Regions from separate parts of the Bradyrhizobium sp. USDA 376 genome, predicted to be linked through region 2. Evidence: riboswitches for the same ligand, from Rfam matches in the RefSeq annotation. Region 2 holds a riboswitch; each other region holds the start of a gene.
The links. A riboswitch is a leader RNA that binds a small molecule or an ion and turns the genes downstream of it on or off. The one in region 2 is predicted to bind cobalamin.
Positions count from the first base shown of each region.

Region 1: another riboswitch for cobalamin. It lies ahead of metE (5-methyltetrahydropteroyltriglutamate--homocysteine S-methyltransferase); the one in region 2 lies ahead of ACVJ19_RS23525 (DUF1636 family protein).
Region 3: another riboswitch for cobalamin. It lies ahead of ACVJ19_RS10195 (ribonucleoside-diphosphate reductase subunit alpha); the one in region 2 lies ahead of ACVJ19_RS23525 (DUF1636 family protein).
Region 4: another riboswitch for cobalamin. It lies ahead of ACVJ19_RS31270 (TonB-dependent receptor); the one in region 2 lies ahead of ACVJ19_RS23525 (DUF1636 family protein).

Region 1 covers NZ_JBSSGN010000001.1:9,188,529-9,196,170, forward strand. Annotated here, with positions in the region: gene metE (5-methyltetrahydropteroyltriglutamate--homocysteine S-methyltransferase) at 1,387-3,732, opposite strand; cobalamin riboswitch at 3,834-4,035, opposite strand; gene ACVJ19_RS43190 (hypothetical protein) at 4,387-4,677, shown strand; gene ACVJ19_RS43195 (hypothetical protein) at 5,023-5,748, shown strand; gene ACVJ19_RS43200 (thermonuclease family protein) at 6,883-7,596, shown strand; gene ACVJ19_RS43205 (carbonic anhydrase) at 7,605-7,642, shown strand, end outside.
Region 2 covers NZ_JBSSGN010000001.1:5,041,069-5,048,710, reverse strand. Annotated here, with positions in the region: gene cobG (precorrin-3B synthase) at 1-933, opposite strand, end outside; gene cobN (cobaltochelatase subunit CobN) at 930-4,178, opposite strand; gene cobW (cobalamin biosynthesis protein CobW) at 4,178-5,212, opposite strand; gene ACVJ19_RS23525 (DUF1636 family protein) at 5,209-5,583, opposite strand; cobalamin riboswitch at 5,680-5,899, opposite strand; gene cobO (cob(I)yrinic acid a,c-diamide adenosyltransferase) at 5,939-6,574, shown strand; gene ACVJ19_RS23515 (cobyric acid synthase) at 6,580-7,642, shown strand, end outside.
Region 3 covers NZ_JBSSGN010000001.1:2,180,286-2,187,927, reverse strand. Annotated here, with positions in the region: gene ACVJ19_RS10205 (GNAT family N-acetyltransferase) at 681-1,322, shown strand; partial or broken gene ACVJ19_RS10200 (transposase) at 1,758-1,904, shown strand; cobalamin riboswitch at 2,030-2,200, shown strand; gene ACVJ19_RS10195 (ribonucleoside-diphosphate reductase subunit alpha) at 2,305-4,248, shown strand; gene ACVJ19_RS10190 (ribonucleotide-diphosphate reductase subunit beta) at 4,239-5,312, shown strand; gene ACVJ19_RS10185 (hypothetical protein) at 5,600-5,857, shown strand; gene ACVJ19_RS10180 (outer membrane protein) at 6,602-7,195, opposite strand.
Region 4 covers NZ_JBSSGN010000001.1:6,720,832-6,728,473, reverse strand. Annotated here, with positions in the region: gene ACVJ19_RS31295 (lytic transglycosylase domain-containing protein) at 1-1,702, opposite strand, end outside; gene ACVJ19_RS31290 (adenylate/guanylate cyclase domain-containing protein) at 2,021-3,757, shown strand; gene ACVJ19_RS31285 (hypothetical protein) at 3,885-4,061, shown strand; gene ACVJ19_RS31280 (hypothetical protein) at 4,215-4,427, shown strand; gene ACVJ19_RS31275 (hypothetical protein) at 4,917-5,138, shown strand; cobalamin riboswitch at 5,203-5,400, shown strand; gene ACVJ19_RS31270 (TonB-dependent receptor) at 5,514-7,642, shown strand, end outside.

The sequences.
Region 1 (7,642 bases), 4.1 Mb from region 2:
AAGTGGTCTTCTAGTAAGGTCAGACGCACGGCGGACCGAAATGCTTGACGCCCATGATGCTTTCTTGCCCGGGTACCCGCTGCCGTTCCTAGGACTGCTACCAGACGCAGCCGCAGCCGCGCGGCGGCCAATGACCGGCCACATGATAAATTGCGCCGACTTGCGACGGCATCTACTTTATCGGCCTGCGGGACGGCCCTGCTATGGGCTCAGAGCGATGCCGCCCATCTAACGGTGTTAAGAAAATGCGCGCGTGAGGGAGGCCCCCCACACACAACCAACACGATGACGCCGGAGGATAAGGAGATGTGTCTCACCAACAAGGGACGTGATATGACAGACGGCCGGACCATTTACCCTGCTCCGGGCCGGATTACTGGAGCTGGAGTCCAGTCTAACTTGTGCAGCACAGCTACAAATATCAACGGCCGAGGCCTTGAGCTGATCCAAATCAATTCGACCAAAGCTCAGATGTCGTTTCGTGGCGCAGATCTAAATATTTCAGTTCGCGAGCGGATCATGTTTCGTCACAACAGCGCATGGCCGATAGCCCTCCGCCGCGGCTGACGCGATCGAGAACGCGGGCCATCCGAACGTTATCGGCTTGGGCCCGTCCGCGCAGAACCCAAGCGATGTGCGCGGTGTTAACAAGGTTATCTGAATTTGTCACCCCGCAGCTATGAACACCGCCCAGCATCTAATGATCTGACATGGGAGCAGCTTGGAAAGGCGCCGCCCTTCGATCAGGATCTGGAGATTGCCGTGATCGAGGGTAATTCAATTCACCGGGTGGTCTTTCCTTGCCGCCGGATCTTCGGCGGATGGATCAACGCGAATACCGGAGAGCAAATCGCTGTGCGGCCGACGCATTGGCGTATCTGGCCCGGATAGCCGTTATTCCAAATGGATTGGCGTGAGTTGGGGTACGGAGTGCCTTTGACGTCCTCTCTTCGGAAACTATCTAGCGTGGATTGATTGAGGGAGCCTGACGGCATCTCCGAGCGGACCGAATCCGCGCCGGTGCCTTGCGGTGTCCGTCAAGCATTAGTTTTCTCATTGCTGTCGCGGCCGTTGCCAACGTGCCCATGAGCGACAAATCACAGCCTAGACGGCCGCGTACCATGGCATGATTGAGCTGCGGCACTTCTGCTTGAATGGGTCGCAGATTTTCGGCGAATGTCGTCGCCTTGATCGAGCAGCCGGCAATTCTCCCGCGGCCGACGAAACTAGCGTAACGCGTCACCATCTTTTCTCCGAGACCGTACCTTCCCCGGTCCACGAAGTGGACCGGGCATTTTGTCAGCGGCAAGGATAGCCTCGATAATGTGGAAAGCGTAAATCACCATAACCCAATTAGCTTTGTCGAGAACAGACCGGAGCTCGGGATCAACGGATTTGCGGATCGGATGCAGCGCGCAGTTCGCGCGCGGCAGCGACCATGTTGGCGAGCGCAGGCCGAACCTCCTCCCATTTGCGCGTTTTTAGGCCGCAGTCCGGATTGACCCAGAGCTGAGAATCCTGCAAGCGCGTCCGAGCTAGCACGATCAGCTCCTTCATTTCGTCCGTCTCGGGAACGCGCGGAGAGTGAATGTCGTACACGCCCGGTCCGATTTGATTTGGATATTCGTACCTCCTGAACGCATCCAGCAGCTCCATTTTCGATCGCGACGTCTCGATTGAAATGACATCCGCATCCATTGCAGCGATCGCACCGATGATGTCGTTAAACTCTGAGTAGCACATATGTGTATGGATTTGCGTTTGATCGGTAACGCCCGATGAGCAGATGCGGAAGCAATCTCCGGCCCAATCGAGATATGCCTTCCAGTCCGACCGGCGCAATGGCAATCCTTCGCGAAGTGCAGCTTCGTCGATCTGTATCATCGCCGCACCGGCATTCTCGAGATCGCGGACTTCATCGCGCATCGCGAGCGCAAGCTGACGGCAGACCTCGCTTCTAGGAATATCATCGCGAACAAACGACCAGTTCAGGATCGTCACCGGTCCGGTCAACATCGCCTTCATCGGCTTACTAGTTAGTGATTGCGCGTAGCGCCACCATTCCACGGTGATCGGCTTCGGCCGCACTACATCGCCAAACAGGATCGGGGGCCTAACGCAGCGCGAACCATAGGACTGAACCCATCCATTCCTTGTAAATGCGAAGCCGGCGAGTTGCTCGCTGAAGTACTGCACCATGTCATTACGCTCGAATTCGCCATGAACGAGGACGTCAAGACCGATGTCCTCCTGCCAACGTACGGCGCGGGCTATCTCCTCTTTGAGGAACCTGTCGTATTGCTCCTCGCTCATCGCACCTCGCGCATGCGCCGCGCGAGCATTTCGCACCGCTGTGGTCTGCGGAAACGATCCTATCGTCGTGGTGGGAAAAGCCGGTAGTCCAAAGCGTTCCCTTTGGATCTCGGAACGACGGGCAAACGGGGTGGCGCGCTGGCGCATCGTCTGATCGATCGCCCTCATTCGGACAGCGACGTTGGCATTATGGATCTTCGGCGAGGTCCGGCGGGCAGTCGCAGCGCATTCCGACTCGGCAAGAGCTAGCCCAACATTCTGGTCGCCTGCGAGTACCCGCGCCAGGATCGCAAGCTCACGCATCTTCTGAACCGAGAAAGCAAGCCAGCTCTTGACGTCGGACGCGAGCCCGGTCTCGAGTTCAACATCGACCGGCACGTGAAGCAGCGAGCAGGATGGAGCGAGCTGTACACGGTGCCTGCCAAGCTTCGCAATCGAGGGCTTCAGCCGCTGACGGAGCGACGGCAAGTTCGACCGCCACACATTCCGGCCGTCGATGACACCGAGCGACATGACGAGATCACTTCGGCCGTCAGCAACGATCTGATCCAATAGTTCTGGCGCTCGAACCAAATCGACGTGCAGACCGGAAATTGGCAGGCTCAAGGCAGTATCCAGATTGTCGCCTAGGGCGCCGAAATAGCTCGCAAGCATGATCTTGATAGCGGGTCCCTCCTTTGCGAACCGGTTATAGGCGTGCAGCAACGAATTTCGCGCCGCCTCATCCAGATCAAGGACCAGGCAGGGCTCGTCAAACTGAACCCAACTTGCCCCTCGTTTGGCTAATTCATGCAGAAGGTCGATATAGACGGGTATCAGATCATCGAGGAGAGAGAGGGGCTGGAACGCACTATCGGTACTCTTGCCGAGCTTTAAAAATGTGACCGGCCCGATCAGGACAGGGCGGGTCTGAAAGCCAAGAGCCCTCGCTTCCTCATACTCTTCGACGGGTTTGCGAGAGCACAGTCTGAACGCCTGTCCCCGGTAAAACTCAGGAACCATGTAGTGGTAGTTGGTATCGAACCACTTGGTCATTTCCTGCGCGGGCACGCCAGATCCCCGCGGGCTCTGGGCGCAACTCGCATCCTGCTCGCCGCATTGCGATCCGCGGGCCATGGCGAAGTACGTTTGGAGCGAAACGGATTCTCCGTTCGCGGCGTAGATCTCCGGGATTGCGCCAACCATGACGCTTGTATCGAGCACCTGATCATACAGCGAGAAGTCGTTTGACGGAATGATCGTGACGCCGAGCGATTTTTGACGAGCCCAGTTCGCTGCGCGTAGGCCGAATGCGTCTTCGTGCAACTGCTGTTCACTAATCTTTCCAGCCCAGTAGCTTTCTAGAGCGAGCTTGAGCTCACGCCTTGGGCCGATGCGTGGCGTTCCGAGCGTAGCAACTGGAAGAGAGAGAGGAGACATAGCGTTAACCCCTGTTGGGGACAAAGGCCATGGCGGACGCAGGCAGGAGAAGTCGCGCGTGCGACGGCTGCTTGGCGCACCACCGAGACACCCCGCCCGTGGACCAATATATTGTCGGGGCCGGTCTCCTGGCTTGCTGGTCATCGCTGCTGTCCGGCCTTCCCGAAGCCGTGCAGGCTTCAGCGACATCGTCGGACAGCGGCTCGCCGCTCACAGTTGCGGGGGCAGAGCCGGCATTTGCACCGGCTTCCCTCTTAGCTCCGGATCAATGGGAACCGGAGAACCTCGACGACTTGGATTATCGGCAGGAGAACTCTTCCGTCAACCTCTCAGATTATGTGCAAGCTAATCTGCGACATCCGCTAGCCGAATGACCGTGCATCTCTGTGACTTCACCATCTAGAAACATTCTCTCATCAGAGATGTCATAATCAGACATATCCTTCTCAGATGCCGGATAAGCATCGGAGCTGCCTTGAGGCGGAGCCGCACGCTAAATTGATGAAAGGGACAGAAGCAGCCTGCCGGCGGGAGTACCGACGTTATATCAGAGCGCTTTCAATGCGGCTTTGCGATTTCCAGAGGTTCGCCCAGCACCTCAGCTAGCCAGCTCTTCGCTCAACTAAAGGATCTGCGGCGAATAGGCCAAGGCACGTGGCGAAATTTAGCAACTGGCGAGGGGTTGATTTGCGTGCCACCCAGACTTCAGAGCTGGGATCAAGCCGGCTTGGTGCTTGGCAATCACGCAGCTCGAACGCGGGCGGCACGATAGCGAACCACACAGCTCAATGGCGGCAAACCCACTTCCGTCCACAGGCATCCGGCATCGAGGCGTTCAACTCTTCTGCTAAATATCCGGTGCGGGACATGGATGCACAAGCTGCGGCGGATACGCCAAACAGAAACATCGAAAACATGCAAAGGTCGGAAAGTCGACAAGAGTGACACAAACTCCGTGAAATTTTCCGCCTATTGCCTGGCACGAAGAATGCAGACCCTCGGAATGCCCAGTCTCCTCCTCTGGGCAGGTCCAGCTCAGCCAATTGACGCAGTCGCTGCCGGGGAAGTTAGCTGCGCATGACATAGAGGGGAGCGCCTGCTCGCGCGGGACAGCTAGCGGGTGCATCCCCGTAAACTTCTTGCGATGGCATAGCAGGTTCGAGGTTGCCTGCTTCACAAGATATTTGGATGAAACGCGATAGGCCGAGGGTTATGAAGAGAATGCCTGGAAGACCCGCGCTATGGCTTAGCGTGGTCGGATTTTTAATCTGCCTCGCCTGGCCGGCTGCCATGAGCAATAATATTCGGGCCAGCGACAGTCCCCTTGTCGAACGACTGAAGTCAACTTGGCGAGCGCAAGATGGTGAGACGATAGAACAAATTATCTCCAATGTCTCGAAGGTGGCACAGTTCGTGCCTCAAATGTGGGGCGTTGTTGAACTTGGCCAAAACGACTTTATTTTCGTTTCGTGGACCAGACACCGGGACAACAAATCGGACGAACAGTACGTTATCGCCTGGAAGATCGCCCTCGACGGCACGCTTGAACTTGCGTCGACTTATGCGAAGCCGATGGAATTGGGCTGGCGCGCCCTGGCGCTCTCCCTAATCGCCAGTGAAGTCGCAGATGGCGAAAGGGACGCAAATCTTCGCTTTCTGCATGATCCGGCCAACTTCAACTTTGTGACTACCCCGCAAGGCCGGCTCGGCGATCTTCTGCGGCAGGGCCGCTGCACTATCATTGAACCAGTTGGAGTGGACTACTTACCGAAGCGGAATGATAAACCGGCCGAGAAGGGTGGCGTGTGGCGCGTTCTGCTCTTGGTGAATTGTAGTATCCAAGGACCACGTTATTTTACACACAACGGGGTCATCACTTTCGAGAAGAGAGAAGGACAGGATTGGGAGCCACAATCCTCCTTTGCCAAACGCATCGCGAAATTTCCCCCTGGCTCCTGGTTCCAACGCACCGAGCCAAAAGAAGAGGAAGACTTAGGAGAGCCAAGGCCTGAGTAAACCGCCGCAGAGCAACATCTTGCCGCAGTGGCGGAGCGCCTCGAACCTATTGCAAGACATACGCGCTCTACACTTGCTTTGTTTTAGCATCCGCAACGGTCCGGGTGCCTTTCTCGCAGCAGTCCGTCCCGTCGCAAGAAGGTCGGGCCGCGCGATTCCGTTTGTTCCGCCTAGTGTCAGCGGCGCGCACGAGCTTGCGAGATGTGGTTTTCCCGCCTTCACTCCACCCGGTGTGAGGACATCAGTTTGCGTAGCAACGTCGAAGGCACCAGGAAATGAGTGCTGAGACGAAGCCGGCGAGGAAGTTACCGGAAACCGTTCACCGGTAGCAACCCAGCATACCGCTGGGCGCTTGCGCATTTCGGAGCGTGCAGACCGGGAAGCTCAGAGCCGTACGCAAGAACGTCGAGGACCAGACTGGCTCGGCCCTAGCTTATCTGGCACCCATTCGTCTGCACGTCATAGATCCGGATTTCGAAGCATGGAAAACACTTCTATAACTGTGCTCCACCTGCCCTGGTCGACATCAACGATCATCCTGCCGGGCGGAAAAGGCATCGGATTTGCGCGGTTTGCTCGCGCAAGGAGCTAAGTTATGCGCGGGCGTCTACGCTGAACTCCATTGCGTCTTCTTCTAAATCGGTCAGAGCGAGCCAGACAAGATTTTTCACATCTTTTCGTGTGAAATGCGAAATTTCATCGCAGAACCGTCGGCAGCGGCAAGATTGCCGCTGGGAGCCGTGGCCGACCAGAACAAGGTTGCTCCTCAACGCCTGACTCCACCGCGAGCGCCGGCGCTTCATAGTCGGTCTCCTTTTTTGCAAAACACAACATTCCGGGGTTCGGGTTTGTTCAGCATCGCCCGTTCGGCCCGCCCGCGAGGATTTCCCCCTCAGGTGGAGGGTACAGCGCGGTCCTAGTGAGAGAGCCGATGCTCGAAGAATACCGCCGCCCGCCCCGAAGAAATCACTTGATCCTTACGCAGCGTCAGGCCGTAGGTTCGCGTTCCGGCGAAGCGCTCATAGAGCGCTCGGAAATGCCGGCGGAATAACGCACATAATGCTGTCAAGCAGTCGAATGTATCGGCACCGTATCGTGCGTGAAACGTGGATCAGGAGCGAAAGGTTATTGTCGGTGAACCGCGGAATTATGTTCGCATTGCTCGCTCTCGTCACATCTCCGGTCTGCGCCGCGACGCTCAGCGGTGCTCCGCGCATCCTCGACGGCAATACGATCGAGATCGAGAAAACCAACGTTCGGCTCTCAGGCATCGAAGCTCCTGAGACGGACCAGATTTGTCTCGACACCAACGGTCGCAAATGGGCCTGCGGCGTAGCTGCTCGCGACGAGCTTATCAAGCATTCAAATGGGCGAACCTGGGATTGTCACACCCAGAGAGTCGATGAGTACAGACGAGCCCTCGGTAACTGCTTCATCGAAGGCGAGAATGTGAATGTCTGGATGGTACGCTCGGGCTGGGCACTATCGGCTGCTGCATCTCACGCTGTCTATGAGTTGTCGGCAAGCACAGCCCATGCCGGACTGTGGTCGGGAGCGTTCATCGCTCCGTGGGACTGGCCTCGCCGCAATAAGGGCACGATGATCATCGGCGCGTGGTCGGTTCCGATCGACGCGCAGGAAGTACTGCTCGGATCAGTCCTGCTGTCGGAACCACCGTCCCCCGAGTGCCTGATAAAAGGCACTGTCGAGCGCAGCGGCGAGCGGATTTATCACCTGCCAGGGCAAGCCAGCTACGAACTAATCGATATGACGAAGAAGCGCAGCGAACGCTGGCTTTGTAGCGAAGCGGAAGCCGAAGCCACCGGGTGGCGTAAGGCCGTGCGATGAGGCGACACATGCATGCAGCCAATTCTCCAAATATGAACCATTTAAC
Region 2 (7,642 bases):
GGTATCGGCATGGGCCTCGCGGCAACGCGGCGCGCCGCTGCAGGCGATGACGCGCAGCGCCGGGTCGTAGGCCTCGGTGATGAGGCCAGCCGCGGTCGGCATCGTCCGCTTGCCTTCGCTCAAGACCATCCGCCACGGCGTCATGCGCAGCGCATGGCCGCAACCGGCGAACTGGTTGAGCGTCGCATGCGGCATCTGCCCGAAGGCGACGCCGACCAGCGCGCCCTGCGGATAAAGGCCGGGACGCGCCGCGGCCATGACCGGCGCAGGTTCGGTCTCACCCCGTAACGCCGCGGGCAATTCCGCACCGGCCGCGAGATGCGCGGCCATGCGCCCTCGCCCGCCCCTGGCACCGCCCGATGACACGAACCAGCTTGCAAGCGCGAGCGCGGCGGCGACGGCCTCGCCGCGCGCGACAGACCGGCCGAACTCGGCGCCATTGGCACGCACCAGCAGCCCGCCGGCCCGGTCGCGCTCGATCCGCACATCCGCGGAATCGCCGGCGAGCACGCGCGAGGTGCCGTCATCGACGGCGAAACCGAATTTCGTCGGAAGCGCGAGCACGCTGTTCTCAAGCGCTTCCTCGAGCTCGGCGGCAAGCGCCTGGGTCTCGTCGCCCGCGCGCCAGAACGGTGTCACCAGAATGTTGCGCCGGGACTCGGTGTCGGGATCCGGATCGAGCAGCGCCAGTTGCGCGAGCCCGTCGAGCAGCAGCCGATGGCTGCTTTCGCTGACGCCCCTGATCTGGAGATTGGCGCGGCTGGTGACGTCGATCAGGCCGTTGCCGTGGCGTTCGGCCAGATGCGCAAGTCCGGAGATCTGCGCCGCATCCAGCCGCCCGCCGAACGGGCGCACGCGGACGACGAGTCCGTCGCCCGATTGCATCGGCCGCAGCGCGCCCGGGCACCAGCCCTTGACCATGGCCGCGCTCATGAGGCCTCCCGCAGCGCAGCCGCGATCGAATTGCGGCGGGTCCGCCAGAGTGACGCCTCGTGCAAGCGAGTGAAGCACATCTCCATCGCGGCAAGGGCCGCCGGATTCTCACGGGCCATGAAGGCGCTGACATCCTCGTTGCCCAGCGTCGCGTCGTAGTAGAGATCGAACAGATGCGGCGGCACGGCGCCGGCCAGATGGGCGAAGGCGGCCATATGTTCGAGCGTCGCGGAGATCTCGGCCGCCCCGCGAAAACCGTGGCGCATCATGCCGGCGATCCAGGCCGGATTGGCCGCGCGCGCGCGGACCACACGCGAGATTTCTTCGGTCAGCGTGCGCGCATGCGGCTGGTCGGGGCGCGTTGCGTCGAGATGATAGAGCGACGGTGCGGTCCCGCCGAGCTGTGCTGCGGCGGCCGCAATCCCCGCTTCATGCGCGGCGTAGTCGGCGGCGAGCAGGAGATCGGTTTCCGGCAAGTCCTGGACGTGGACGAACGCATCGGCCGACGCGAGCCGCTGTTCGATGCCGGCGCGATCGGCCCTGATCTCGCCGTCGGCGGTGAACGCCCAGGAGGACGCCGACAGCCAGGCCTTACCGGCCGCTTCGCGGGTCTCGGATGTGAAGGCATCCGGGATCGCCGACAGGCCGACGCCGTATTGTCCGGGACGCGGCGCGAACACGCGGGAGGTGCGGTGGCGATAGGGATTCTCCTCGCCCTCGTCGTCGCGCGACGCGAGCGCCTCGGACGCGGCTTCGAACAATTGCGCAAGGCCTGCGAACACATCGCGGAACAGGCCGGACACGCGCAGCGTGACGTCGATGCGGGGACGGCCGAGCTCGGCCGGCGCGATGATATCGTAACCGGTGACGCGGCCGGAGGCGTGATCCCAGCGCGGCGCGAGGCCGGCCAGATGCAGCGCCATCGCAAACTCCTCGCCCGCGGTGCGCATCGTCGCAGAACCCCAGAGATCGACGACAAGGCCCTTCGGCCAGTCGCCGTGATCCTGCAGATGGCGCCGCAGCAGCTCTTCAGCGAGCTTGATGCCTTGCGCATGCGCCGACGGCGTCGGCACCGCGCGCGGATCGACGGCGAAGAGATTGCGCCCGGTCGGCAACACGTCCTGACGGCCGCGATAGGGCGAGCCCGACGGTCCCGGCGCGATGCGCCGTCCTGCGAGCGCAGCACGCAGCGCATCCCGCTCCGCCTCGCCGCAAGCGCCGCGGCCGAACACATGCAGGCCGTCGCCGAACTGACTTTCCTTGAGATCGCAGACGAAGCGGTCGATGCGCGGGATCGCTTCGGCCGGTGCAGCCGATGCATCCAGACCGAGATCGTCCTCCAGTCCTGCCGCGCGCGCCTCGTCACGGATCGCAGCGATCAATCGTTGTCGGCGCGCGGGATCGAGACCATCGGCGGTCGAATATTCGTCAAGGAGCCGCTCCAGCCGGCGCAAGCCCTCCGGCACGGCTGATCTTTCGAGCGGCGGCGGCAGATGGCCGATCGTCACCGCGCCGATGCGCCGCTTGGCCTGCGCGGCCTCGCCGGGATCGTTGACGATGAAGGGGTAGACGACGGGGAGATCGCCGATCAGTGCTTCCGGCCAGCAGCGCGATGACAGCGCCACCGATTTCCCGGGTAGCCATTCCAGCGTGCCATGCGCGCCCATATGCACGACGGCGTCACAACCCTGCTGCCGGAGCCAGAGATAGAACGCGACATAGGCATGGCGCGGCGTGCGGGCGAGATCGTGATAATCGTTATCGCGCCTCGCCGTTTCGCCGCGCTCGGGCTGGAGCGCGATGATCGACTTTCCGCACGCCATGCCCGCGAAATGAAACGCGCCGTCGCGGCAGCTCGGATCATTCTCCGGTGCGCCCCAGGCTCGCGCGAGCTCATCCTGCAAGGCTTGCGGAAGACGCGCGAGCGCGGCGCGATAATCGGCAACGCTCCAGGTCAGGTGCTGCGCGAGCAGCGTCTCGCCGAGCGCATGGACCGGCGCGACATCGAAGCCGGCCTCCGCGAGATCGGCTACCAGGGCTTCGACCGAAGCAAGCGCATCGAGACCAACCGCATGCGCGATCTGGTGCGGACGGCCCGGATAGTTCGAGAGCACGATCGCCGCGCGCTTCTCGCCGGCAGGCTTCTCCGCGAGGTGCCGCCAGGCCGCGACGCGCGCGGCGACGGCCTTGACGCGCTCATCATCCGCGCGATGAGCCAGGTGCGAAAACTGCAGATCGGGATCGCGCTCAGCGGCCGACTTGAAGCTCACCACGCCGGTGAACAAACGACCATCGACCTCGGGCAACACCACATGCATCGCGAGGTCGCCGGGCGAGAGGCCGCGCAGCGATTCCATCCAGTCCTCACGCCGCGCGGTGGAGAGCGCGACCTGAAACACAGGACACGTCGCGGCATCGAACGGCGTGGTGCCGTCGTCGCCAACCGCGGAAAACGCCGTCGCATTGACGATCGCAGCCGGCGGATTTTGCGCGAGATATGCGCGCAGCCAATCGGCAACGCCTGCAGCCTTCAACGAAGTGACGAACACGCCATACGCGTCAAAACCGTTGTCACGCAACGCCGCGATGAGTGCATCGACGGGGCCGGTGTCGGCCGCGGTGAGATAGGAGCGATAGAAGGTCACCAGCGCGCGCGGCTTTCCCTCGTCCGACGTCGGCGCAGCAATGACGCCGCGCGCGGGATCGTAAAAGCCCATCTCGGGAACGGTCATCTCGCCGGCGACCGGGCCTGCATAAAGCCCCGAGGCCAGCGCAAGCTGCGCGATCGCGGCTTGCGCCGCGACCGGGCCGCCGGTGTCGCAGAGCACCTTCAGCCGCCGCAGCGTCGAGACCGGCAATGTCGAATATGCATCGAGCCGGGTGTCGTCGCGGCCATCGGCCGGCAGCACGGCCAGCACAATGCCGCGATCCTTCGCGAGTTGTTGGAGAGCCGCGAGCCCGTACGGCCAATAGGACTCGCCGCCGATCAGGCGCACCAGGATGCCCCTCGCCTGCGACAGCGTGCGCTCGATATAGGTGTCGACCGACAGCGGATGACGCAGCTCCGCGAGATTGGCGAGCCGCAGCGACGGCAGGCTGTCACGGCCTCGCCGCCAGCCGGCCGCGAACGCGGCAAGGTCCGAATCCGAGTACGAGAGCACCACGAGATCAGCCGGGTCCTGGCCGATGTCTCTTGGCGTCGCGGTCTCCTCCAGACCGTGGCTCTCGCGGAAGACGACGTGCATCAGATACCAAGTCCTGACCTGATCGCGGCCTCGTCGATGTCACCATGCTCGCCGATCACGACGAGCTTTGACTGCCTGAGACCCGCGCCCCAGGGCTTGTCGAACTGGTGGCGCACGCGTTCGCCGACGGCCTGCAGCAACAAGCGCATCGGCTTGCCCGCGACCGCGATGTAGCCCTTGGCGCGCAGCACGTTCTGCTCGCGCGCCAGACGCTGCACGGAAGCGACCAGCGCATCGATATCGGCAACTTCCGGAAGATCGATCACGACGGAAGCGAAATCGTCATGCTCGTGCTCCTCCTCGCCATCATGATGCGAGGGGCGCGCGGCGAGATCATTCTCCGCGGCAGCGCCGAGACCGAGGATCACGCGCGCATCGATTGCGCCGTCGGTGACGGGCAGCATCGGCACGCGCCGCGGCATCTCGGCGGTGATCGCCGCCTTGGCGGCTTCAATCCCTGCGCTGCCGGCGAGATCGGCCTTGGTCAGCAGCACGATATCCGCACAGGCGATCTGGTCCTCGAACACTTCCGACAGCGGCGTCTCGTGATCGAGATTCTCGTCCGCCGCACGCTGCGCTTCGACCGCAGCCGGGTCCGGCGCGAAACGGCCGGCGGCCACAGCCTCGGCATCGGCGAGTGCGATGACGCCGTCGACCGTGATGCGCGAGCGGATCTCCGGCCAGTCGAACGCCTTCAGCAGCGGCTTCGGCAGCGCCAGGCCCGAAGTCTCGATCAGGATGTGATCAGGCCGCACCGGCCGCGCCAAAAGCTGCTCCATGGTCGGAATGAAATCGTCGGCGACGGTGCAGCAGATGCAGCCATTGGCGAGCTCGACGATGTTCTCCTCCGGGCAATTGGCGTCGGCGCAGGACTTCAGGATCTCACCATCGACACCCTCGCTGCCGAACTCGTTGACGAGCACGGCGAGCTTCTTGCCGTTGGCATTGCTGAGCAGATGCTGGATCAGCGTGGTCTTGCCGGAACCGAGAAACCCCGTAACCACCGTGACGGGGACTTTTGCGAGCGAGTTCATTCAGCGGCCTCCGGCACGACGGCGATGGGGGGAATGCGGGCAAGCGATTGCTTGCGGAAGATTTCGGGGCGGCTGCGCCAGGGCACGAGGCCATCGGGTGCCGCCGCATAGGCCGCGGCGCCGGCGACGACGTCCTGCGCATTCGCATCCGACAGGCGGCCATAGACGTAGGACCAGCGGCCGGGCGCGCTGAGCGCGACCGAGCAGCCCTGGCTGCATGCCGACAGGCATTCGACGGGAACCACATTGACACCCTCGGGCACGCCGGCCTCGAGAATCGCACCATGCAGGCGCTTGCCGGGCGTGGTCTCGCCCTCGCCAAGCGTCTGGCCGGCGCGGCAGGTGATGCAGACGTGAAGTGTGACGGTCATCGCCTCTTCCAGGATAAACATCGGGAGGCGATGAGGCACACGGACCATTCTCCTGAAGGCCCGCTTCCCCGTCGCGGAACACCCCGTCCGCCGGTCCAAAACTCGTCCGCGCTGGCAGGTCTCCCGGCTTGCGGAGCAGGGTTTTGCCCTTCGATCCCCGCCTTCCCGATTCCCGTGGGAATCAGTGGCTTCGGGCATCTCTCCGGTCACGGTCGCGGGGGCGGCTGCATTTTGGACCCAAATCTTGCCGATTCGGACCCTATCGCATTCCCTCTTCGCCTGTCATAGGACAGGAACCAACGCCGGGCCACCATTTGCCCCCGGCCGCCTCTTGTCAAGCCGAAGGACCCGTCAGATGACGCCTGAACCGGATACCCAAACGGCCGAGGAAACCGACGCCCGGCACGCCCAGAAAATGGCGAAGAAGAAGGCCGCCCGCGACAAGATCATGGCGACCAAGAGCGGCGAAAAGGGCCTCATCATCGTCCATACCGGCGCGGGCAAGGGCAAGTCCTCCTCCGCCTTCGGCATGATCGTCCGCTGTGTCGCCCACGGCTTCCCCTGCGCGGTCGTGCAGTTCATCAAGGGCGCCTGGGAAACCGGCGAGCGGCGCCTGCTCACCGGCCATTTCGGCGACCTCTGCCAGTTCCACGCCATGGGCGAAGGCTTCACCTGGGAGACTCAGGACCGCGCCCGCGACATCGCCGCCGCGCGCGCCGGCTGGGAGAAGGCGAAGGAGCTGATCCAAGATTCCAGCCTGCGCATGGTCGTGCTCGACGAGATCAACATCGCGCTGCGCTACGACTATCTCGACATCGCCGAGGTCGTCGAGTTCCTGACCACACAGAAGCCGCCGATGACGCATGTCGTGCTCACCGGGCGCAACGCCAAGGACGAGCTGATCGAGATTGCCGACCTCGTCACCGAGATGACGCTGGTGAAGCACCCGTTCCGCTCCGGCATCAAGGCACAGGCCGGCGTCGAGTTCTGATTTCGATGGCACGCGCATTGATGATCCAGGGAGCCGGCTCGGACGTGGGCAAATCGCTCATCGTCGCCGGCCTTGCGCGCGCGTTCACGCGGCGCGGCCTGCGTGTGCTCCCGTTCAAGCCGCAGAACATGTCGAACAACGCGGCCGTCACCGTCGATGGCGGCGAGATCGGCCGCGCCCAGGCGCTGCAGGCGCTCGCCGCCGGCGTCGAGCCGCACACCGACATGAATCCGGTGCTGCTGAAGCCCGAGACCGATGTCGGCGCACAGGTCGTCGTGCATGGAAAGCGCATTGCCACCGCGCGTGCGCGCGAGTATGCGGCGATGAAGCCCTCGCTGATGGGCGCGGTGCTCAAGAGTTTTGAGCGTCTGAAGGCGCGCGCCGATCTCGTACTGGTGGAAGGCGCCGGCAGCCCGGCCGAGGTGAACCTGCGCAAGGCCGACATCGCCAATATGGGCTTTGCCCGCAAGGCCGACGTTCCGGTCGTGCTGGTCGGCGACATCGACCGCGGCGGTGTCATTGCGCAGCTCGTTGGTATCAAAGCGGTCATCGATCCCGACGATGCCAAGATGATCCAGGGTTTTGTCATCAACAAGTTCCGCGGCGATCCCACGCTGTTCGACGACGGTTATAGGCTGATCGAAGCGAAGACGGTCTGGCGCGGCTTCGGCGTCCTGCCCTGGTTTGCCCGCGCCGGCGAGCTGCCAGCCGAGGACGCGCTGGGCCTGAGCGATGCGCGCAAGCCGGGCCAATGCAAGATCGCGTGCCTGGCACTGTCGCGGATCGCCAATTTCGACGATCTCGATCCACTCAAGCTCGAGCCCGGCGTCGATCTCGTGATGGTTCGTCCGGGCGAAGCGATCCCGGGTGATGTCCGTCTCGTCATCATCCCCGGCTCAAAATCCACCCGTGGCGATCTCGCCTTCCTGCGCGCGCAGGGCTGGGACATCGATCTCCTGGCGCATCATCGCCGGGGCGGCCATGTGCTCGGCCTCTGCGGCGGGTATCAGATGCTCGGGCGCAGCGTCGCCGATCCTGAAGGCCTCGAAGGCCCGGCGGGCGACACGC
Region 3 (7,642 bases), 2.9 Mb from region 2:
CGGCGATGATGCGCCGAGACAAGAACATCAAGGAGCGCGGACAACATGCGATAATTGGAAAGCCGCTGTACTACGCATATGAGTCTCGCAGACGAAAGCTCTCTCTGCCGGTGACCGCGGACACGACGTTGGCAATGGAGGTTTCGCACTTAGCATGTGTTTTGACCAAGAAACTTACGAGAACCGCTCAATACGAGACGAGGTGATGATTCCTTGCCTAGTCTGGACCTCGACGCGCGACACTTGGCTGGCTGTTTGCTCGTGCCGGAGCCCGGTTCAGGCAGCCATCGCCCGATGTTCGCCATGCCCTGACTTCTTCGCACTTGCAATATCAAAGGCGTCCTCATGTCATTCCCTTCGCGGACGGTTGCAGGCTGCCGAACCGTGTCGACCTTGAGAACGTCGGAGCTTCCTTGGGAAGGGCGGGGCGGGTTCCAGATAGGGCGTGGAAGCGCAGAAGCCCGCCAGGAATATGTAGATCCAAGCATTGCCTACCAAGGAGCCTTCGTCCGAAGTGGCCGTCAAAGTCAGCCGTCTGAGACAGGCGGAGATCTCGGAAGGGAAACCAAATGCACCCGGCGAGTCCCCGTCGGTGCATCCATTCCGCTCACCGTCAGATGTGTCGATGCCATGCTCCTCCTTGGAAGGCCAATGCCAAAACAGAGCCCCGAAACGACTTCATGACAGAAGAATCAGATATCAGATCTGCGAACGCAAACATTCGTGCAAGCACTGTCTGGACAATTGTGCTCGGCTTTGCCGCGGATCCGTTGATGCGTTGGAGCTGGCCTGACCCAAGGCAATACCTTAGAAGCATGCCTCAGTTCATTGACGCCTGTGGGGGCCGAGCATTTGCACATGGCACAGCCTACGTCGCGGGAGAGATTCGTGGCGCGGCCCTGTGGCTGCCTCCCAACGTGCAGCAAGATGAGGAGGCATTGGATGCAATCATGGCGCTATCCCTGCGCCCGGAGATTACCGAGGATATGGCACACTTGCGGCGGAGAATGGCCGAACATCGTCCCCACGAGCCACATTGGTATCTGCCACTCATTGCCGTCGATCCGAACTGGGTCGGAAAAGGGCTTGGCACGTTGCTGATGAACTACGCCCTTCAACGATGCGATGAGGACGGCATTGTTGCCTACCTCGAAAGTTCGAACCCTGAAAACATTCCCTTTTACCAACGTCACGGCTTCAAGGTCGTTGGTGAGATACAACACGGTTCTTCGCCGCCGCTCACGCCAATGTTGCGAACGGCTTCATTCCGACCCAGCAAGGCCGCGCCGCCGGATCGGCTCGTCACCCAGACTCAAGCATAGCTCCGCCTCATCCCGTTAGGATTGATTGCCAATAACCTGACATGACCGCGTTCGGTCAGGACGGCTTATGTTCGCGGCCAGACAACTGAGCACGTGAGGCGGCTCGCCGGGCCTGCGAAAAGCATACCAATCGTCTCTTCGGCAAAGTTGGCACGTCTGATGTGAGAGCTGGCGGGGTCAAATCCACTAAGCTGGGATATTGCCACGGGCGGCTGCATCGATTTGCGGTCGGGCTCCAGACAATTTTTGATCTAAGGCCACAGAAAGCGATGAATGGCGAGACGCGTATGGCTACCGAAACCCGATCCGGCCCAACTCAATTCGCGGACCGCGAACCGATCGATGCCAACATTCAGGATGTCCAGGGTTGCTGTTCCCCTGTTGGAGAATTTGCGACGCCACTTCCAAAGGTTTGAGCACATCTTGGCCGATCGCAGGCGCTGGGTCGTCGAGCGCACCTTTGCGTGGCTCGGCAGATGTGGGCATCTCTGCAAAGACTTCGAAGGTTCCGCCGCTACCGAGCTCGCCTGGCCGCTCGTCGCCCATCTGAGGCTCCTAACTCGCCGATTGGCCAGGCCTTGAGACATCTATGTTTTTTGAGTGAGGCTCTCAGGACAGGCGCTCGGCGAATTTCGAACCTCGACCTCGGGGCTGCTCCAACTGGTTAACTTGACTGTGCCGTCTTGACGAGTCTGGGCAAAGGCTTCTATATGTGGTGTCGTAGTGGTTTTAAATTCGCATATATGGTGGCACGGTGTTAGGGGGGAACCCATTGTGTCGGCAGCGGCTATTCCGAGGCATTAGCGCGACAGCGCTGGGAAGGCCGACAGCCGCAGCGACCCGCGAGCCAGGAAACCTACCGCGACAGAACCCATGTCCTCGGGCGGGGTGCCCGGTGGGTCGCTTGCAGCCGGGGACATTTGCCCGGTCCCCTCGCAAGTCGTCCGCACGGTCCCAGCCCCCAAATATCACGGGGTTGCCGATGTCGGCGTCTTACGATTTCGATCAGTATGGTCATCTCATTGAGCTGCCGAGTGTGCGGCAGCCCTCAGCGCAGGCAAAGCCTACCACACCTGAACTGTGTCTTGTGCAGCCCCCAGCATTGCCGGCTCCCCTGCCGAGGCCCCCCGCGCGATCGCCAACTCCGTCTGACCTTTCGCTCGATCGGTCGCGCGACGACCTGCTGACCTCGTTTGGTAGGCTGACGCTGACCGACCGCTATCTGCTCGCCGGCGAAGGCCTCCAGGACATGTTCGCCCGAGTGTCTTGCGCCTTCGCGGACAATGTTGCGCATGCCCAACGTCTATATGATGCGATGTCTCGGCTGTGGTTCATGCCGGCCACACCGGTGCTCTCCAACGGCGGCACGACGCGCGGCCTTCCGATCTCGTGCTTCCTTAACTCAGTGTCGGACTCGCTCGAAGGCATCGTCGGCACCTGGAACGAGAACGTCTGGCTTGCTTCCAATGGCGGCGGCATCGGCACCTACTGGGGTAATGTTCGCTCAATCGGCGAGAAGGCGAGGGGCGGCGTCACCTCGGGCATCATCCCGTTCATCCACGTCACGGACGGCCTCACGCTGGCGATCAGCCAGGGCTCGTTGCGGCGCGGCTCGGCGGCGGTCTATCTCGATATCCACCATCCCGAGATCGAGGAGTTCCTCGAGATCCGCAAGGCGTCTGGTGACTTCAACCGCAAGAGCCTCAACCTACATCACGGCATCAACGTCACCGACGAGTTCATGTGTGCCGTGGGCGCCGGCACCGCATTCGCTCTGCGCAGCCCGAAGACTAACGAGGTCGTCCGCGAGATCGACGCCCGCCAGCTGTGGCAACGCATCCTTGAGAACCGGCTGCAGACCGGCGAGCCTTATCTCTTGTTCATCGACACCGTGAACCGTGCGCTCCCCAAGCACCAGCGCGAGCTCGGCCTCGAGGTCTCGACCTCCAACCTGTGCAGCGAGATTACCCTGTCGACCGGCATCGATCATCGCGGCGAGGAGCGCACCGCGGTTTGCTGCCTGTCGTCGCTCAACCTCGAGACCTGGGACCAGTGGAATGAGGAGCCCGGCTTCATAGAGGACGTCATGCGCTTCCTAGACAACGTGCTCACGCACTTCATCACGGTGGCGCCGGACGGAATGAAGCGTGCCCGCTACGCCGCCCTGCGCGAGCGCTCCGTTGGCCTCGGCGTCATGGGCTTCCACTCGTTTCTCCAGGCCAAGGGCATTCCAATGGAGGGTACCTTGGCCAAGTCATTCAATCTGAACATGTTCCGAAAACTCCGTCGCGAAGCCGACGCCGCATCCGTGGCGCTCGCTCGCGAGCGTGGCCCGTGCCCGGATGCCCTGGAACGCGGCGTGATGGCGCGCTTCAGCCACAAGATCGCAATCGCGCCGACCGCCTCGATCAGCATCATCTGCGGGGGCACCAGCGCCTGCACTGAGCCGATCCCGGCCAACATCTACACCCACAAGACGCTATCCGGCGCCATCTCGGTGCGCAATCCGCACCTCGCTAAGGTGCTGGCCGCGAAAGGCGCCGACACCTCGGCGACCTGGGAGTCGATCATCGCGCACGACGGATCGGTCGCCCATCTCGACGTCCTGTCGGAGCACGAGAAAGCGATCTTTCGCACCGCCTTCGAGATCGACCAGCGCTGGATCGTCGAGCTTGCCGCCGACCGCGCCGCGTTGATTTGCCAGAGCCAGTCGATCAACCTCTATCTGCCGGCCGACGTCGATAAGTGGGACCTCCACATGCTGCACTGGACGGCGTGGAAGCGTGGGGTGAAGAGCCTCTACTACTGTCGATCAAAGTCGATCTCGCGCGCGGCGTTCGCCGGCAAGATTGCCGGGGATGCAACGCCGACGCAGCAGCCGGCGCGGCAGCGCACCGACTATGAGGAGTGCCTCGCATGTCAGTGATCGATCTATCGCGCGCCGATCCGCGCACGTTGATCGGCAAGGGACGCGTCGGCCTCCTTGACTCGACCGGCAGCTACGACGTCGATCGCTATGCCTGGGCTTACGAGTTCTGGAAGCGCCAGCAGCAGACCCACTGGATGGGCGAGGAGGTGCCGCTCGGCGCCGACCTCAACGACTGGGCTTCGGGCCGCGTCACCGACAGCGAGCGCGCGCTGCTCACCCAGATCTTCCGTTTCTTCACTCAGTCGGACATCGAGGTCGGCGACAACTATTTCAAGCGGTACATTCCGATCTTCCAGCCACTCACCGTCCAGATGATGATGGCCGCTTTCACTAACATGGAGACGGTTCATATCGACGCCTATGCCCTGCTACTCAAGACGCTCGGTATGCCTAAGACCGAGTTCGAGGCATTCCGCGGCTATGCGCAGATGCGCGCCAAGGCGGACTACATGCACGAGTTCGGCGTCGACAGCGTGGCGGATGTCGCCCGTACCCTGGCGATGTTCGGCGCCTTCACCGAAGGCATGGCCTTGTTCGCCAGCTTCGCCATGCTGCTCAACTTCCCACGCCACAACAAAATGAACGGCATGGGACAGATCGTAAGCTGGTCAGTGCGCGACGAGAGTCTCCACTGCGAGGGCATCATCAAGCTATTTCACGAATGGCACCGCGAAACCGGCGCGGTGACGCGCCCCGTCCGCGACGACATTGTCGACGTAGCCAAGACCATGGTGAAGCTGGAGGAGAACTTCGTCGAGCTCGCCTTCGGCCTTGGCAAGATCGAGGGGATGCTGCCTGAGCATATCCACGCCTACGTCCGCTACGTCGCCGACTGGCGACTGGCCCAACTCCGGATTGCCCCGGTCTTCGGCTTCTTCGAGGCGAAGGAGGGCGGGTTCACCCAGCTCAAGGCGCATCCGCTGCCGTGGCTCGTCGAGATTCTCAATGGCGTCGAGCACGCCAATTTCTTCGAGCAGCGCGCCACGGAGTACTCCAAGGCGGCGAGCCGCGGCAGCTGGGACGGCGAAGACGGGGTGTGGGCGACTTTCGGCCGTATCTAGCCCATTTTATTCATGCTAGCGGCATTGACAGCGGCAGGCGCCGATAGTCGTCGCCGTCACCCGCCAGCATGACAAAGGCATAGAACCGGACCTCCTCATCGTGGCGTCTTGATTGCAGCGCGACAAAGCCGGACACACAGATGGTTTGTTGGGTTAAGCCGGTACATGCGCTCCATTGCTGATGGCGGCTAGGGTTTACAGTATTTCCGCAGGTCGGTGAGGTGGGTCTCGTCAACCACCTTCATGAAGTCAATCAGCGCAACACGGCTACGCCCTTGAGCAGACGAATGTTCTCGATGATCGCCACGGCCGCCCCCCTCTTAGGGCTAGAGGGGATTACTATCACGCAATCGGAAGTTGTAAAGAGGGGCAACCCTGTCAAAGGGGGTCATCTTCATTGCAGCCCGGTCGGATCAGGCAAACCGATTTGTTCTTCATCCCCCTTCGCGTTTGATTTCGTCGCCGACCCACTGGCGGTCTTCCTCGGCCGTGGCTTCGCGGAGGTGATCTACTACGAGCAGACGCTGGCAATGCGGCTCGGATGACAGCCGCGTTTCTGTCCTAACACAAGAGTTCCGCTTCAGCGCTGCCGATCCACCTCTCGAGATTTTGCATCCGCTCTCCGAGGCGCTCCCAATTGATCCGCGCCAGCGGGGGTTCGGCAGGCTGATCGGGCGCAGAGATCGGCAGCGACGATGACGCAAGCCATCACGTCGTCGACGTTATGTCCCACCCTCGCACGAGCGCCGCTTCGACCGCTCGTCGGCCTTTCGTCCGAGGTGGCCAGTGCGGCCTCGACCTGGTCGACCAAGTCGTAGCACGAAGGTGCGCCCGGCTCGCACCTCGGCTCGCATTTCAGTGCGCTGCCTGTGCGATGAGCGTGCTGCGGCCGACCGGAACGATTGTAATCGATGACCTGTGTCTCCCTAAGCGAGGGCCGGGTTAACTACGACGGTCGACAAAACTATTTTTTGCCTCATCATTCTCCGACGGCCGGAAAGCCGACGGTGATGCAGGTGGAGGCACGGGGCCGGGAAATCGGCGCAGCCAGCCACTAAGCGGCTGGCGTTCGACCACGGCAGCACGCTTGAGTTCGCCGCGATCTCGCCGTGGCGCTGCGTCATAACCAGATCAGCCAGATTCCTTTGAACCACGCCTAACCAGCTCGAGCCGATGTACCGACAAGAAGCCGATAGCGCTATTGATGCGAGTCCCTGTTGCCAAGGTTTCTATGCCGCGATGCGGCTCAGGATATTGGTGCGAACCCGCGCCATTTTGGCGAAGATCGATCAATAGGTCGTGGCGATCACGCCACCCCACCGGTAGTTCACACGGACCAAGCCGATATCGACGTCCTGACCGATACGGGCAGTCCCTGCAAAAGTGCCCACCGGAACACCCACGAGTCCGGGTGAAAAAAAGAAATCCACATCCCGACGACCCATGAACAGGTGGTCGTATTCAACGCCGATGGACCAGTTCGGAGCAAAGCCAAATTCAAGGCCCGCCCCTACCGTGCCGCCCCAACGAGTTTCGCTGCCGTTGTCGATAGTGAGCCCGGTCGCAAAATCGGAGACCCGGTATTTGTCACGGACGACTGCAGCCCCACCTCTTACATAGAGCAGCACGTTATTCCAAGCATAGCCGACTTGGCCCGTGAACAGGCCGAATGCATCAAGCGTGGAGTCATCCCGGACGCCTGCGAAAGCAAGGTTCGCGTTGGAGCCCTTGAAATCGGCCCAATTGCCCTGCGTCTCCAGACCGAACACCGAGTTCGCTATTTGCCAGCGGTAGCCGATGTGACCGCCCACCGTGCCTCCCGTCGCATGATGGCGCCCCATGCCAACGGGCGGAGCGACGACCACGCCGCCGGCGTTGACCACGTCCCAGCACTGCCGACGTAGAAGCCGCTCCAATCATAGATCGGAATGACCGCCGGAGGCGCTTTGAAGTAAGGCCGCGCGGCCGGATCAACGGCAGAGGCAGGAGCAGCCAGCGTGTTGAGGGCTACCGTGCCCGCTAGCAATTTTTTTATTCTTCTGAATCCCAGTTTCGAATTCGACGCCCCCGACGGGATATTGACGACGATTGCCACGTTTCCGCCACCTCCATCAACTGCAAGGGTTGGTAGTTGACGGGGTCGCAAGCGCCGCCTGAGCGGCCGGTCGATGGGCAAAGTGCATGTCGGGTCGGTCGCGGATGCTGTCCGCCGACTGTTGATTAAGTGGCTTGACCCGAAAATGTCTAATCGCGGTTACCCGTCCTGCGCGGCTTCGAGCACATCAGCATGACAAGAGTCAGCGCATCGACAGCGAGTCAGTTTCCTGATT
Region 4 (7,642 bases), 1.7 Mb from region 2:
TGCGTGCCACCGAGTAGATCACGCTGGTGTCGATCGCAGGCGCGACCTGCCTGTGCTCGGGGATGCCGATGGTCGGGAAGGCGTAATGGTCGAGCGCGAGCCCGCGCGCCAGCGCCGACTTGCCGACCTCCAGCATCACGCGGGCATCGTTGCGCCGGCCGGCGAGCTCGCCGAGCGCTTCGAGCGCTGCGACGTCGGTGCTCTCCTTGGCAAAATCCTCGGCGTAGTAGAACACCATGTCGCGCTCGCCGATCCCGTACAGCATGTCGGCGGCGCGCACGCGCTCATCAGTGGGAGGTGTGTCGGCAGAGGCCAGCACGGGCGAGGGTGCACGCAGCTCGATGCGGTCGAGCCCGAGCTTGGCGCGGGCGAGCTGGCCGTAATAGGCGGTCGAATAGCGCGCCGCGGCCTTGTAGCTCGTACGGGCGTCGGCGGTCGCGCCCATGGCTTCCGCCGCGCGGCCGCGCCAGTAATGCGCGCGCGACAGCGCGATCGGATTGGCCGAGCCCTCGTCGATCGCGGCGAAATGCACCATCGCCGTCCTGGGATCGTCGAGATAGCGCAGCGCGATCCAGCCGCACATGAAATGGTAGTCGACGCGGTAGACTTCCTTCTCGGGCACGGCCGCCGTGCGCACCACATCGTAAGCGGTCTTGAACTTGCCCTGATCGAGCAGCTTGCGCGCCAGCATGCGGCGCTCGCGCCACCAGGCGTCGGTGTCCTGCGCGGCCATCGTCTCGGGCGCCGCGGCGAGGATCACCTCGGCCGCATCGTCGATGCGGTCTTTCTGGAGATGCCATTGCACGCGGCACAGCACATAGCCGAGATCGCGGCGCGCCTCGCTCCCAACGTCGTCGAGATAGTCCTTGGCCTTGTTCGCCTTGCCCGTAACCGCAGCACAGGCCTTGACGATCGCGAGCGCATCCTCGCCGAGCCGCTTTGCCGCGCGCCTTGCGGCGGCATAGTCCTTGGCGCCGAGCCGCTTGTCCATGCGGGCGCGATGGTCGTCGGCGTTCAGCAGATCGCGGAACGCCTCGTAGGAATCTTCTTCGCTGCGCTCGGACAATTCGTCCGTGCGCCAGGCCTCGCGCACCAGCCGCGCGGCCCTGTCGGTCTCGCCTTCCGTGAGCAGCACGCGGGCGAGCGCGAACTTGCCCTTGGCGCTGGTCGGGCGGTCCATCGTGAATTTGTGCACGGTGGCGGCGTCGGTCTTCTCTTGCCACAGCCGGGCCTCGGCGCGGCGGCGCAGAAGCGCGCTGCTCGGCCAGTCCGGGTTGGCGGCGAGGAAGCCGGCGTAGCGCTTGAAATTCGCGGTGCTCTCGGAATGGCGCAGCATGAACCAGTCGGCGAGCTTCTGACCGGCGGGGTCGGCGATGCGGTCGCGCGCCGCGCTCGCGTCGTCGGTCTTGCCCCTGCGCGCGAGATCGATCGCGTCCTTCAGCGCGGCGAGATCGCCGGTGAGCGGCGGCGCGGCCGGCTTGTCCGCGCGCTCGTCGTCCTGCTTCTTCGACTTGCGCTTGGCCTCGGCATGCTTGCCATGGCGGGATTTTGCCGCGGCATGGCGCTGCTTGCCGGCTTTCGCCTCATGCGTCTTCTTCGACGCATGCGACTTGTGACTGCTCTTCGCCGCCAGCTCCGACGGAAGGAGGGCCAAAGCGGCCACGGCAACGACACACGCGAGCGAGCGTAGGCACTGGTTCATTGGATGGTCCCCCTGCGAAACCACTACAAACCAAGGTCCGCGATCGTATGCGGCTTGAGAATCAAAGACACCAAACGATGCCACGGCATCGTTTCGCATTTCTCACGCTGTCGCAACAATGCGGCAAAATACGGATGAGGCAAGGGAACTTCCGCAAAGGAGAAAAGGGCAGGTGCTTTAACCTTTGTTAACGATTTGGGCTCGCACGACGGTTGTGCGCGTCTGGAGCGTCGCCGCGGCCAGATTGCGCGTGTTCCCGGTGCCAAATCCGGTGTATTGAGTTCCCTAAACCATCGTTGCAGCCTTTGCCCCGCACCTATGCCGATTTTCAACCAGTCGATCCGGCGCAAGATTGTCGGCATCGCCCTCGGACTCATCGTTCTGATGCTGGTCACCTCGATCCTGTCGATGGTGATGTCGAGCCAGGTCGGCGTCCTCCTTGACGAGCTGACCAATCGCTACATCCCGGCCTATGGCGACCTGGCGCGCGCCAACATCCGTTCGCTGGAGCGATCGGTGGCGCTGCGGCGGATGATCATGATGAAGATGCAGGCGTCCTCGGACGAGGAGGCCTACGCGGCGCGCCTGCGCGAGTTCGAGGAAGCGGACCGCAAGATCGAGGAAGAGGCCGAGGGCGCGCGCAAGCTGATCAATGCGATCATCGATGATACCAGGACGCCATCGGACAATGCCGCGCTGGCGCGGATCGAGACCCGCATCGAGACCGCCGTCAGCGAGCTGCGCCGCGATCAGAACGCGGACCACGCAAAGCTCCTCAAGCAGATCGACGCACAGCAGATGGCGGAGGCCCGCGCCACGCTCGAGCATATCGACGCGCTGCGCGACCAATTCAACCAGAAGATCGACGCCATCCGTGGCGACATGCTCAAGCAGGTCTTTGCCTCCACGGCGACGGTGATTGGCCGTCAACATCAGGCGATCCTCATCTCGGGCCTGGTCACCGTCCTCGCCGCCGTCGTGGGATTTGTCTTTGCGCTGCTGGTCTCGAGCGGCATTACCCGCCCGGTGCGGCTCCTGCTGGCCGGCACCCGCGAGGTCGAGGCGGGCCACTTCGACAAGCCAATCACCGTCTCCACGCGGGACGAGATCGGCGAGCTCGCCGCCGCCTTCAACCGCATGATCGAGCAACTCCGCCACAACGAGCGCATCCGCGAGACTTTTGGCCGCTACATCGATCCCAAGGTGGTGCAGGGCCTGATCGAGCGGCCGGAGGTCGCCATCGACGGCCAGCGCCGGGTGATGACCATCATGTTCTGCGACATGAGCGGCTTCACCTCGATGAGCGAGGGCATGACCCCGCGCGGCCTCGTCAAGGTGATGAACCACTATTTCACGGTCATGTCCGCTCCCGTGAGGAACAATCGCGGCGTGATCGACAAATATATCGGCGACGCCATCATGGCCTATTGGGGCCCGCCCTTCATCGAAGGGGACGAGCCGGCGCTGCTCGCCGGCCTTGCCGCCGTCGAGATGGCCGATGAGGTGCCCGCGCTGCAGAAGCAGCTGCCGGATCTGCTCGGCATCCGCGCCATGCCCGCACTGTGCGACCTGCGGATCGGCATTGCCACCGGCGAGGTCCTGACCGGCAGCATCGGCTCCGAGTTGATGATGAGCTTCACCGTGATGGGCGATGCCGTGAACCTCGCCTCGCGGCTCGAGGCCGTCAACAAGGTCTACGGCACCCGCATCCTGATCGCGCAGGCGACGGCGGATGCGATCGGCGCGCATCTCGAGCTGCGCGAGATCGATCGTCTCGCGGTCGCCGGCCAGAGCGCGCCGCAGGCGATCTTCGAGGTGATCGGCAGGGCAGGCGCGCTGACGGAGGCGCAAGCGAGCCTGCGAGAGCATTATGCCGAAGGTCTTGCCGCCTATCGCACCTGCCGCTTCGCCGAAGCCCGTGCCGCCTTCAACGCGGCGCTCGAAGCTGTGCCTGGCGATGGTCCCTCGCGCACGCTGCTCGATCGCATCGCGCAGTTGGAGGCCAATCCGCCGGAGGAGGGCTGGGACGGCGCCTGGCGGTTGGAGCAGAAATAGGTAGCGGCATCCTCTTCTCGCCGCCTGCGCCGACGAAAATTGATGCTACCCCATAACCATGTTCGCCGTGACCTATTTCCGGGGCTTAGGCTCATTGGTCCTTGTGGCGTTTGATGGGGACACGCCGATGACAGAACTTGAGGACAGGCTGGAACGGTTCGAGACGCTCACGGCCGAATGCGAGCTGATCGCCAAGCTCGCCACCGACAGCACCAAGCGCGCATTCTATCTGAAACTGTCAGAACAGTACCGCCAACTCGCGGTGGACATGCGGCAGGTGATCGCGACGAAAACTGCGGCCTGACGCCGGCTGCAATCCGTTTTTAATCTTTGGCGCGCATCCTCCAGGGATGCGAGCGCGGGGCTTCCACGGTTGCTCGCGGTGGGAATGCAGGGGTCCGTTGCGGTGCAACGTGCCTCGCTGACGTCGCTTTGCCACTCTCTACAGGGCAATCCCATGCGCCTTCTTGCAGTCCTTGTTCTCGCGCTCGCAATGGCAGCCTGCAACCAGGAACAGGACATCACCGGGTCGACCTCGACCTGCCCGATGCGGAACTACAGCTCGTACAATGCGCGCGACATGAACCAGTGCGTGGCCGCCTGCAAGGCGTGCGACCACGGCACCACGGTCACCTGCACCACCTCCTGCACCCTCAAGGGCGCGCACTGAGCCTTTCAGCCGGATGCCGGCGGATCGGGAACAGCGAGTCCGTTGGCGCCGCACGGCATGAGGCGGGCGGTGCTTGGGCACCGGAACGATTCACATGGGTTAATCATTGAAGGAGCGGGCAGGACGCGGAGTCCGATGGAATGGGTATGCTCGATCCCGGGCGGTTTCTGGTGTCTTGCTCGCAATGCGAGGCCTGGCCGATGGCCGCCAATGTGAAACGTTCGAGCTGGTCGGCGTCCCCGCATGAGGTTCGCTTCGTGTGCCCGCGCTGTCGCCGCGAGGAGACCGCGATCGTTTCTGCCTCCGGCGAGTTGACGCCAATCCGGCGCGTCGACGTTCCGCCGCGCGACGTGGCTGCGGCCTGGGCTCAGGCGCAGCGTCCGAGAGGCCGGACCTAGACGGCCGACACATCGCTCGCTTGCGTTTTGGAACCCGGCCGGTCACCGAAGCGTTTCCGCCTCCGACATCAACGCGATCGAGGCTGTGCGAATGATCAGCGAGCATTTCGACACCCGCACCCGCATCAACATGAAGCTGGCACTGGACCGGGTCTGCCGCAATCGCCCCGACGGCGAGGACCACGACTTCCGCAGATCGGTCGCTGAAAACATCATCCGCTGTGCGCTGGCAGGCCGCACCGGCATCGGCCAGCTCGTCGACGCCGGCGAGCGGGCGATGATCAGGACGCAGGCGGAGCGGGAGCCGGTGTGATCGTGTTCGCCTGACGTTCGGGCTCATCGTTCGACCGGTCGATTGACTCAACCTGCGAACGCCCCGTAGATTGATCGGTGACGGTTCTCCTCATGGAGATCAAAAGGGAACGTGGTGCGGGATTTTCCCAAAACCACGGCTGCCCCCGCAACTGTAAGCGGTGAATCTTTCGTCATATGCCACTGGGAATCTCGGTCCTGGGAAGGCGACGTAGAGGTAACGACCCGCGAGCCAGGAGACCTGCCGTCAGCCGTGGTCACACGCGAAGATGTCGGTCGGGGAGTACAGACATTAGCTTCACACGAGCAATCCATCGCTCCGCGTGAAACCTCGTTCGCTGTGACGTGCCACTGACGTCATACCGAGGTTACAACTGTGTCCCGCATTGTCTCTGCCGCCAGGCGCCTCAGCGCCGGCCTTGTCGCATCCATTTACCTCCATTCGCTCGATCTCTCCGTCGCCCGGGCGCAGCAGGCTGCCAACGAGCAGCTGCCGCCGGTCGAGGTGACCAACTCCGACGATCAGAACCGCACCCGCGCCAGGGCGACGGGCGATGGCGACGTGGTGAGGAGGCGTGCGCCGTCGAGCGGCGCCGGCTCATCCGGCTCCGGCAATGCGGCTGCCGCCAGCAACGGGGGTATCGTCGGGGCCGCTACGACCGTCATCACGGCCACGGACATCGCGCATTCGCCGTCGCAGACCCTTGCCGAGATCATCGCAACGCAAGTAGCGGGCGCCCAGATCACGACGCTCTATGGCGGCCCGATCGGCGCCAGGACCAGCGTCGACCTGCGCGGCTTCGGCGCTTTTGCGACCGCCAACACGCTGGTGCTGGTCAACGGCCGGCGGCTGAACGACATCGACATGGCGCAGGTGGACCTCTCCACCATCCCGCTCAATTCCGTCGAGCGCATCGAAATCACGCGCGGCAATTCGGGCGCGGTGCTTTACGGCGACAACGCAGTCGGTGGCGTGATCAACATCGTCACCAAGAACGGCATCGGCGGACCGCCCGTGACCGCGCGCATCGAGGCCGGCTTTGGCTTGTTCAATACGAAGCTTGGCAACATCTCGACCTCGCTCAATTCCGGTCCATGGTCGACCTCGTTTTACGGCAACACCGTCAAGACCGACGGCTACCGCGACAACAATCGCTATTCCCAGGAGAACGGCGTCGGCAATCTGAACTATACGACACCTGGCCTCTCCGCGTTCCTGACCGTGACAGGCGACAATCAGGAGCTGCGACTGCCGGGTGGCCGCACCGTCGATCCCTCGATCGGCGTCGACGAGCTCGCAACCAATCGGAAGGGGACCAGCACGCCCTTCAACTACGCCAACCAGCAGGGGTTTAGCGCGACAGCGGGCTTCACCAAGACTTTGGTCAACGGCGTCGATCTCATCGTCGATGGCGGCGTACGCGACAAGAAGCAGCAGAGCGCGTTCTTCTCCAGCCCAACGCCGGTTCCTGCACTCTTCACGTCAACCTATGTCGATGCCGGTCTGACGACATGGTCGATCACGCCGCGCCTCAGCGTGAAGAGCCTGCTGCTGGGGATGCCGTCGCAGCTCTTGACCGGCATCGATTATTACGATGCGAACTTTCAGCAGAACCGCGGCGCCGGGCAGGGGCTCGCGCCCTGGCACAATTACGCGCTGAGACAGCAGACGGTTGCGGGCTATTTTCAGCACACATTGAGTGTGCTGCCCACGACCGACATCTCCTACGGCGCGCGGATGCAGAATGTCAGTCTCTCCGCACGCGACAATTTCGACCCGGCGGCACCCTTCAACACCGATATCGGCGCGCTCCCGCTGCGGAGCGATGAGACCCAATACGCGCTGCATCTCGGCGCGGAGCATCGCCTCAACGACATGGTCTCGCTGTTCGGCCGTGCGGCGCGCGCATTCCGCACGCCTGACGTGGACGAGCGCGTGTCGTCGGGCCCGTCGTTCGATCCCTTCACCTTCGCTCCGATCCCGCAAACCTTCCAGCTCAAGACCCAGACCTCGCAAGACATCGAGGGCGGGCTGCGCATCAAAGGGGGCGGGCTGCAGTTGCAGAGCAGCCTCTATCTGATGGACCTCGCCAACGAGATCCATTTCAGCCCGATTCTGTTCTACAACACCAATCTCGATCCGACCCGCCGCTACGGCTCGGAAACCAGTCTGTCCTATCGCGTCAACGACGAGCTGCTGCTGCGCTCCGGCATGGCCTATACGCGGGCCGTCTTCCGCGGAGGCGTCTGGGCCGGCAACGACGTGCCGCTGGTGTCGCGCTACACCGCGAGTGCGGGTCTCACATGGAACATCTGGCAGAACTACGTGGTGCTCGACGCCACCGCACGCTTCTGGAGCGAGCGGCGCATGGACAACGACCAGGCGGGAACCCAGAAGCCGATCCCTGCCAACGCCACGATCGACCTCAAGCTCAGCGGTCAATATGAGCGCTATTTCTGGTCCCTCAGCGTCAACAATGTGCTGAACGCGCTCTACTACGACTA